DNA from 3 places in the Cobetia sp. PDI-23MA genome. Region 3 is predicted to be linked to each of the others. Evidence: predicted binding sites of a transcription regulator. Region 3 holds the regulator's gene; each other region holds the start of a gene.
The links. Region 3 encodes LexA, which represses DNA repair genes until DNA is damaged. Its sites were predicted from a motif close to TACTGTNTANNTANACAGTA; they were not measured.

Region 1 (3,277 bases), 240 kb from region 3:
TTGACGCCACGCGGCAGCAGACTGCGGTAGTCGCAGAATTCCTTGAGCGCCTCGAGCAGACCGGAGCGCAGGCCATTGACGTGGGTGCCGCCCAGCGGCGTGGGGATCAGGTTGACGTAGGGTTCCTGCACCAGCTCGCCGCCTTCCGGCAGCCACTGGATCGCCCAGTCGACCCCGTGCTCCTCGTCCTCGAAATGGCCGACGAAGGGCGATTCCGGCAGGCGTTCGAAGCCATCGGTGGCGCCGAGCAGGTAATCGCGCAGGCCATCCTCGTAGTGCCAGGTCGTCTCGCTGCCATCGGTCTCGATGAGCACGACCTTGAGGCCCGGACACAGCACGGCCTTGGCACGCAGCAGGTGGCGCAGACGCGGCATCGCCAGGCGCGGGCTGTCGAAGTAGTTCTCGTCGGGCCAGAAGCGCACCAGAGTGCCGGTATTGCGCTTGCCGACGGTGCCGATCCGGGTCAGCTCCTCGACCTTCTCGCCATTCTCGAAGGCGATGCGCTGACGCAGGCCATCGCGGCACACTTCCACTTCCAGACGCGTCGACAGCGCATTGACCACCGAGACGCCCACGCCGTGCAGGCCGCCGGAGAAGCGATAGCTGTCCTGGGAGAACTTGCCCCCCGCGTGCAGCTTGGTGAGGATCAGCTCGATGCCGGTCACGCCATGCTCGGGGTGGATGTCGGTGGGCATGCCACGACCGTCATCGCCGACCTCGATACCGCCATTCTCGAGCAGCCGCACGCGGATTTCCTTCGCGTGCCCCGCCAGCGCCTCATCGACGGAGTTGTCGATGACTTCCTGCGCCAGGTGGTTGGGCCGAGAAGTGTCGGTATACATGCCGGGCCGCTTGCGGACCGGTTCGAGGCCGGAGAGGACCTCAATGGAACTGGCGCTGTACTGACTCATCGCAGCCTTGTGTCCTTGGTGTTGACGTCCGCCATCCGACTCGCCATTTCACGTGCGCGAGACGAACAACGGATTCCTGAAAAATGAGAGACCGGCGCCTGGCGTTCAGCATCGAACGCCCTGCCATGTCGTGGCAATCCATATCGTGGCAATCCATGTCATGCCAGGAGATGCCGTATCCAGCCAGGTCGTGGCAGGTGGCGGCAGGCCTGGCACAAAGCACCACCCACGTGACCTGCTAGTCCGGCGCGACATGCATCGCCGCTGCGGTGGCGGGGGCCAGCCGGTGTCCGCCATGCGCCATGATCGCCGGCAGATATTCCGCCAGCTGCGCAAAGCCGTGATCGCCACCCGGCGTGATGATCAAGCGGCTTCCCTGATAGAGCCCTGCGGCATCATTGACATCCAATGTCTCATCGGCCGTCGCCAACAGCACCAGGGTGCGCTGCGCCGTGACAGGCTCCGCTTCCAATGCAAGCAGCCCGGGGCCGAAATCCTCGGTGACGGTGAACGTCACGCCGGTATAGGGGTTGGCATGCACCGAACCGAGCCATTCGCTGACCAGTCGCGCGGGACGCACGGCCGGATTGATCAGCACACTGCGCGGCCCCTGACGCCAGACGCTCTGAGAGGGGCCTGCCGGCCCCTCGAGGCGTGCGGCCTCACGCGCGACCAGCCAGGTGGCCAGAAAACCGCCCATGGAACTGCCGATCACCATGATGGCGTCATCACAGGCAGGGTCTGCGGGGTCCAGCGCAAGGCGCTCACACAGCGTGAGATAGGCTGCGTTGACCGCCGCCTGACCCGCATCGGGCGCCGGGGGGATATCCGGCATCACGCACAGCAGGCCGAACTGCTCTGCCGCGCGCTGCATCAAGCGCGCCTTGGGCGAACAACTGGCCGAATTGAAGCCGTGCAGGTACAGCAGCCCCTTGACGGGCGCGGTGGTGTGCATCGCTGCCGTATCTGACGGAAAGAGGGAATTGGCCATCAGCACTCCCGACAACACGCCAGACCGCGACACCGCCCCTCCCACGCTTCAAGATGGCTGGGCATCTCTCGAGCGTTCATACGCTGGAAGCAGGGTATTCGACGGTCCGCGTCGTGCTGTCTAGTGTAAACGATTGATTCGCTTATAGGATAGCGAGAATACTGTATAAATCAACAGAGGGCGACGACTGGCGCCGCCGCTCGTCTTGCACGGCATGGCAGCATGCCCTCACACACACTCTCACTCGCCCCCTCACTCACCTCCGCCGCGGGTTCAGCGCGGGTCCTGGTCCTGTGCGGCCCACACCGCTTCGATCAGCGCGCGGCTGGAGGCATCCAGCGTCTCGAAGCCTTCGCCGGTGGTCATGGTCGCTTCGGTGGCGGTGGCGATCTGCTTGCCCAGCTCCACGCCCCACTGATCGAACGGATTGATGTCCCAGATGGTGGCCTGCACGAAGACCTTCTGCTCGTAGAGCGCAATCAACGCACCCAGCGTTTCCGGTGTCAGCGCTTCCAGCAATAGCGTGGTCGACGGCTGATTGCCACGGTAGCGCTTGTGGTTCGGCTGCGCCTCATCACCGGGGATGGCGTCATCGCCAAGCATCAATACACGTGACTGGGCAAAGCAGTTGGCCAGCGTCAGGCGGTGCTGTGCCTTGAGGTGGGCGCGCGTCTCGGCGTCCTCGACATGATCATAACGACACATCGGTGCGATGAAGTCACACTCGACCGCCTGGGTGCCCTGGTGCAGCAGCTGATAGAAGGCGTGCTGGGCGTTCGGCCCCAGCTGGCCCCACAGCACCGGACAGGTCGAATAGTCGATCATCTCGCCATCGTTGGTCACCGACTTGCCGTTGGATTCCATCTCCAGCTGCTCGAGGTAGCTGGCGAAGTACTCCAGACGACCGTCGTAGGGCAGGATGGAGTGGGCGCGGATATCGAGGAAGTTGTTGTTCCAGATCCCGGCCAGCGCCAGCAGCACCGGCAGATTGTCTTCCAGCGGCGCGGTGCGGAAGTGCTCATCCAGCTCATGCGCCCCGGCCAGCAGGCGACGGAAGTTGTCCATGCCGACGTTGAGCGCGATGGGCAGACCGATGGTGCCCCACAGCGAATAGCGGCCGCCGACCCAATCCCAGAACAGCAGCTGATGCTCCGGTGCGATGCCCCACTCGGTCATCTTCTCCGGCTTGGCGGAAGCGCCGATGAAGTGCTGACGGTTGATCAGCGCTTCCAGGCGTCCTTCCGGGTCGAGACGTGATTTCAGCCAGTCGCGCGCGGTGCGGGCATTGGATAGCGTGTCGATGGTCGAGAATGACTTGGAGGACAGGATGAACAGCGTGGTTTCCGGGCTGAAGGATTCCAGATAGTCCGCCAGC
Region 2 (3,277 bases), 820 kb from region 3:
CTGGATGTCGCTGGCCAGTTGCGGGGCGGCAGTGGCGCGTCTGGCGCTCACCTCACTCGCCAGCCCCTTCCAGGCCTCGCGACGCTGAGCCACTTCTTCGCGCAAGGCTTCGATGGCCTCCTCATCGCCACCCAGGCCATCGAGTTCTTCGCGCAGGCGCTGATGAAGGCCATGCAGCTCGTCCGGCATCACATGATGCTTGCGCGCGATCTGATGGATGCGGCTCAGGCGCTCATCGACGAAGGCGAGGCGCTCGGGGTCGAGTTCGGTGACTTCCACGAAGCGGTGCAGCTCACGCGCGGCTTCCTCTATCTGGATGCGCGCTTCCTCGAGCATGCCCAGCGCACTGGCCAGTGAGCCGTGCTCGTTGCCCGGCAGATGCGCCAGGCGGGCCAGGGCCTGGTTGAGGCGAGACAGTGCACCTTCTTCGTCGTGATCACAGCACTCGGCGGCGGACTGCGCCTCGGCCAGAATCTGCTCGGCATTGGCCAGCGTTTCCTGCTCCTGCTCCAGGGCTTCCAGTTCCCCTTCGCATAGCGCCAGTTCATCGAGTTCCTCGACCTGATAGCGCAGCAGCTGGCGGCGCGCACGTACTTCATCGCCATCATTGCTCATGCGCTTGAGACGACGATGCGCCTCCTGCCAGTGACGGAAGTCCTCGCGCAGCTGGGCGGCCTGAGTCTCCAAGCCCGCATATTCGTCGAGCTGACGCAGGTGCGTCTCTTCCTTGAGCAGGGAGTGGTGGGCGTGCTGGGAGTGGATGTCGATCAGGTGCTCGCCCAGCTCGCGAAGGTCGGCGATGGTGCAGGGCGTACCGTTGATCCAGGCCTTTGAGCGGCCGCTGGCGGTGATGACGCGACGCAGCAGGCAGTCGTCGCTGCCCAGTTCGCGCTCATCCAGCCACTGACGGGCGTCGCCAAGCTCACTGATATCGAAACGCGCGATGAGGTCGGCGCGGTCGGCGCCATGGCGCACGCTGCCGGCATCGGCACGCTCGCCCAGACACAGGCCGAGGGCGCCGAGCAGGATGGACTTGCCGGCACCGGTCTCGCCGGTGATGGCGGTCATGCCGCGGCGGAAATCGAGTTCCAGCGTTTCGACGATGGCAAAATCTTGGATGGCGAGTTGCAGCAGCATGACTACCTCCGAGGGGGCTTTGACGTACGCCGTGCTGGGAAACATCAGCGGACCCGGACTCGATGGGCGGGCTACGGTGTCGCCATACAGTATGTTTATACAGTGAGCATGGCTTTTTATACAGCACGTTCGGGTGGCCTTCAATCCATGCCGGGCTCAGTGGGGAGAAAAGCCTGCGGCAAGGCTTGAGAAGCGATGTGCTGTCCCCATATAGAGGCACTGACACTTTCAGTCGGCAGCAATGGCCTGGCCTTGCTGCCTCTCAAGGCAACTCATGGCCTGTCTGTCAGCCCAGTGCGAGTGATGCTTCGCGACAGGCTCAGCAGGCCACGAATCAGGGCAATGGCGCACAGACGTCGGCCCGCAGGAGATCAGCATGGCTCAGGACCCGCAGACCCCGATGGATGAAGAGCTTCAGCGTGCCGCTCGCGATGCCGAGCCGCAGCCGGAAACGCCGGAAGGTGAAGTGATCGACAACGTACTGGATGCCGACGATACCGGCGGCGAAGGCTCTCTGGTGGACAACCCGGAAGCCGAGATGCTGGCCGCCCAGGTCGAAGAGCTTGAGCAGGCCGTCAAGGAAGCCAAGGACCAGGCGCTGCGCGCGGCTGCCGATGCGCAGAACGCGCGCCGTCGTGCCGAGCAGGACGCCGAGAAGGCGCGCAAGTTCGCGCTGGAGAAGTTCGTCAAGGAAATGCTGCCGGTGGTGGATTCCCTCGAGAAGGCGCTGGAATCCATGTCGGGTGACGAAGCGGCCAAGACCCACGTCGAAGGCATCGAGATGACCTTGAAAATGCAGCTGGATGCCCTGAACAAGTCAGGCGTCGAGCAGCTGGATCCGCACGGCGAGCCCTTCGACCCGGAATACCATCAGGCTGTCGCCATGGTGCCGTCCCCGGACGCGGAGCCGAACAGCGTCATCGACGTGATGCAGAAGGGTTACACCCTCAATGGCCGCCTGGTGCGTCCGGCGATGGTGGCAGTCAGCAAGGCCTCCTGAGGCCTGCGCGCTCTCGACGCCCGATAGGCGTTGGATCGCGCCCTGTGGGGGCTCAGGGCGATCCGGCCCGGGAAAATTTGCCCGGCCGGGTCTTGAAACCCTGACACGCGACCCCATCTAGAGAAACAAGTTCAGGTACCGACACAAGGTGCCGACATCCAGACTTATCTTTCAGGCTAGCAATAGATTCGAGGTATACGATTATGGGACGCATCATCGGTATTGACTTGGGTACTACCAACTCCTGTGTGGCAGTGCTCGACGGCGAGAAAACCAAGGTCATCGAAAACGCTGAAGGCGGTCGCACCACACCGTCCATCATCGCTTACACCGACGACAGCGAGATTCTGGTCGGCCAGTCGGCCAAGCGTCAGGCAGTGACCAACCCGGAGAACACTCTCTTCGCGGTCAAGCGCCTGATCGGTCGCAAGTTCAAGGATGATGTGGTTCAGAAAGACATCAAAATGGTGCCGTACAAGATTGTCGAAGCCGACAACGGCGACGCCTGGGTGCAGGTGAAAGACAAGAAGATGGCGCCGCCGCAGATCAGTGCGGAAATCCTCAAGAAGATGAAGAAGACCGCGGAAGACTACCTCGGTGAAGAAGTCACCGAAGCCGTCATCACCGTGCCGGCCTACTTCAACGATTCCCAGCGTCAGGCGACCAAGGACGCCGGCCGCATCGCGGGTCTCGACGTCAAGCGCATCATCAACGAGCCGACTGCCGCAGCCCTCGCCTACGGCATGGACAAGTCCCGTGGTGACAAGACCATCGCGGTCTACGACCTGGGCGGCGGTACCTTCGATATCTCCATCATCGAAGTCGCCGACGTCGACGGTGAGACCCAGTTCGAAGTGCTCGCCACCAACGGCGACACCTTCCTGGGCGGTGAAGATTTCGACATGCACCTGATCAACTACCTGGTTGACCAGTTCAAGGCTGACAGTGGTATCGACCTGTCCGGCGACAACCTCGCCATGCAGCGTCTGAAGGAAGCCGCCGAGAAGGCCAAGATCGAACTGTCCAGCGCTCAGCAGACCGACGTGAACCTGCCGTACATCACGGCTGACAACACTGGTCCGAAGCACCTGAACGTCAAGGTGACTCGTTCCAAGCTCGAGTCTCTGGTCGACGACCTGG
Region 3 (3,277 bases):
CCGTACTCGGCCTCCTCGATATCCCGCAGTGCATCCAGGCCCGAGAAGGTGAAGATCACGCTGCCGAGCATGAAGTGCAGGCGCCAGAAGCGCTCGTTGTCCGGCAGATCAGGCGTCGCCAGCTTCAAAAGCTCGGCGAAGCGACTGAAGACCGTGCCGTAGTGCTCGCGAATATAGCGCCGCATGTGGCCCTGACCCTGGGTGTAGGCAAGCCCGAGCAGGCGCATGAAGGTACGCAGGCTGTTGCGCTCGGCCGGCACCTCCAGCACGGTACGCGCCATCACCTCCAGCAGGACCTCCAGCGGCACCTGACGCCCGGCGTATTGCTTCTCGACACTGTCGAGTGCCGCGTGGAAACGCTCACTGAACGGATCGAGATAGCGCGCGAAGACCGCCTGGATCAGCGATTTCTTGGAGCCGAAGTGGTAGTTCACCGCCGCCAGATTGACCTTGGCCTTGCTGGTGATGTTGCGCAGTGAGGTCTCGGCGAAACCACGCTCGGCGAACAGCACCTCGGCAGTATCGAGGATGCGGGTAACGGTATCGGTCTGGGCCATGGGCGGAACCCTTGTCAGGTAGAAGAGGACTGGAGTCGTAGGTCACGACGCAAGCGCCGCGCGGCGACTCTCTCATGAGGTGGTGCAGGTTCACCGGAAGGCCACGTACGATATCGGCTCGTTTGATCACGACACACGTGAGTACGACACAAGTGAGTACGACACATCCGAACACTGCCATCGGCGAACATCCGTTTGAAACACTTTGATTCTAGCGCGCCATGCCATGACTGACAATTCTCTCGCGTTTCAAACGCCAGAGGTTTAGCTGAGCCTGATATTCCTTCAATGCAGACCGTGCCGATTCAAGGACTCGTCGTGCTCGGTGACAGCCCCCCCCCCCGCAGGGCCACACCGGATTGACCTCGCGACAGCTTGCCTTGGATATCGACAAGCCAAGTCGGCAGACGGCGATATCTCGACGACTACCTGCCCTTTGAGGCCTCCACACAAGCCAGGATGCCTTGCATGACTGCCATGACTGGATACAATGACAGTTGTATGGATGCACACCCCGTGCCGTCAGCTCAAGATGCCGCCCAGGCCAAAGGCAATGCCATGACCCAGCCGCTTACTCCGCGCCAGCAGGATGTCTTCGACTTCATCATCAAGACCATCAAGTCCTCTGGCTACCCGCCGACGCGGGCCGAAATCGCCCAGGCGCTGGGCTTCCGCTCGCCGAATGCCGCCGAGGAGCATCTGCGTGCCCTCAAGCGCAAGGGCGCCATCGAGATGGTGCCGGGCACCTCACGCGGCATTCGCGTGCCGTCGCTGGCTGAAGTCGACGACAGCGCCAACGATGGTCTGCCGGTGATCGGGGAAGTGGCCGCCGGCAGCCCGATTCTTGCCAGCGAGCATATCGACCGTCACTGCCCGCTGCCGAGCGACTACTTCTCGCCGGCTGCCGACTACCTGCTGCGTGTGCGCGGCGTGTCGATGAAGGATGTGGGAATTCTGGAAGGCGACCTGCTGGCCGTGCATCGCACCACCAGCGTGCGTGACGGACAGATCGTGGTGGCACGCCTGGGAGATGAAGTCACCGTCAAGCGCTTCCGCCGTGACGGGCACTACGTGTGGCTGGAAGCCGAGAACGAGGACTTCTCGCCGATCAAGGTCGATCTGCGCACGGACAGCCTGGAGATCGAGGGTCTCGGGGTAGGCGTCATCCGCGATGGTGGCCTGCACTGAGGCCTTGACCAGCTGCGCCTTGAGCAACCTAGCGTTGCCCAGCAGCACTTTTCCATCAGGGCTTTTCTCGCAGAGCTTTTCTCGCAGAGCCCTGAGCAACGGAAAAGCCGCACGCATCGCACAAAAAAACCCGCCTCAAGGCGGGTTTTTTTGTGCGTGAAGCACGAGCGATGAATCAGTGCACGATGCCTTCTGACTGCTCATCCTCGTCTTCTTCCCCATCCCAGAGTCGAGTCCGGGTGATGGCGTGGTCGATCATCTCACGCGCGACCTCGAAACGATTGTCACGCAGCAGATCAGCGGCCTCGTCCGAAATGCGAATGCTGAGCAGCGGCTCACCTTCGCTTTCCGCGGCGCGCAGAATCACTTCACCATCTTCCATTTGCACAATTTCAAGTACGGCGGGATCGGACACGTCATTCCTCCTGCACGGCATCTCGCGAGATACCGGCGTCGTTGTAATCGTCAGCGCGACGGCTGGCAAGCCCGTCACCGCGTTGCCATCAGCGACGCAGAAAAAAGTACGACCACAGCCAGAGCCATGGTCGTACCGGAGAATGCAGGGCTTGCCACAATGCAATCAGTCTAGCACCCGTGAAGGCGAAACGTCACCCGATTGCCATGCGCCAGTCACCACCAGCGTGCAGCACCAGATCAACGCCTTGACCTACCACTCGACACTCGACTCGCGCAGCTGCGGCAGCAGCGCCTTGAATGCCGTGATGGCGGCGCTGAGACGCTCGGCCAGCGAGGCGCTCGAGGCTGCCGCGATGATCAGACCATCACCCCGCGAACGCGATTCCTCGCGGCGAGCGACGCCACCCTCTTCATGCAGACGGGTCACATCCGCGATCAGCTCAGACAACCAGCTGTCAGGACGCTCAAGCAGGCTGCGCAGCTGCTCGACCTCGGCAATGGGCGTCGGTGGTGTGGCCAGGCGCTCGCGCCAGCTACCCTCTGGCCAGCGCGCCGTCACGGCACACTCTTCCAGCAATGACGCCAGCGCCAGCTCCAGCAGGGCGAGCGCGCCCTCTTCACCGGCCATGCGACGCGCCACGGCATGCTCATCGTCGCCAGAGACCGCTGATTGGGCCAGCAGCAACTCGGCCTGATACAGCAGCTGATTGGTACGGGCACGCTGGCTCATCAGCTCTTGGCTCCCTTGCGCTTGTCCTCGACGACCCAGCGGCCGTTGTCGTAGGTCGCCTTCCAGCCGGTCGCCTTGCCTTCCTCATCGGTCATGACGTACTGAGCCTTGACCTTGCGCGAGAAGCGAATCTGTGCCGGACGTCCATCCGGGTCCTGATCCGGGGCCTCGAGAATGAAGTGATACTTCTCCGGCAACTCGTCGGCGTGCGCCTTGAGCTCCTTGACCAGCGGCGGACGCGTCTCGCGATTCTTGGGGAACTGGCTGGCCGCCAGGAACAGACCACTGGCGCCATCGCGCAGCACGTAGTGGTCCTCGACCTTGACGCAGGCAAGTTCCGGCATCGGAATCGGGTCCATCTTCGGCGGCGCCACTTCACCGGACT

Region 1: the regulator LexA is predicted to act here: its motif matches at 2,062-2,081, upstream of AC5WNJ_RS05105 (YqiA/YcfP family alpha/beta fold hydrolase).
Region 2: the regulator LexA is predicted to act here: its motif matches at 1,223-1,242, upstream of recN (DNA repair protein RecN).

The regions. Positions count from the first base shown of each region.
Region 1 covers NZ_CM183352.1:1,189,012-1,192,288, reverse strand. Annotated here, with positions in the region: gene parE (DNA topoisomerase IV subunit B) at 1-911, opposite strand, end outside; gene AC5WNJ_RS05105 (YqiA/YcfP family alpha/beta fold hydrolase) at 1,150-1,902, opposite strand; gene pgi (glucose-6-phosphate isomerase) at 2,176-3,277, opposite strand, start outside.
Region 2 covers NZ_CM183352.1:136,505-139,781, forward strand. Annotated here, with positions in the region: gene recN (DNA repair protein RecN) at 1-1,137, opposite strand, end outside; gene grpE (nucleotide exchange factor GrpE) at 1,514-2,137, shown strand; gene dnaK (molecular chaperone DnaK) at 2,341-3,277, shown strand, end outside.
Region 3 covers NZ_CM183352.1:951,670-954,946, reverse strand. Annotated here, with positions in the region: gene AC5WNJ_RS04115 (TetR/AcrR family transcriptional regulator) at 1-557, opposite strand, end outside; gene lexA (transcriptional repressor LexA) at 1,116-1,745, shown strand; gene AC5WNJ_RS04105 (hypothetical protein) at 1,921-2,160, opposite strand; gene AC5WNJ_RS04100 (DUF6586 family protein) at 2,413-2,892, opposite strand; gene topA (type I DNA topoisomerase) at 2,892-3,277, opposite strand, start outside.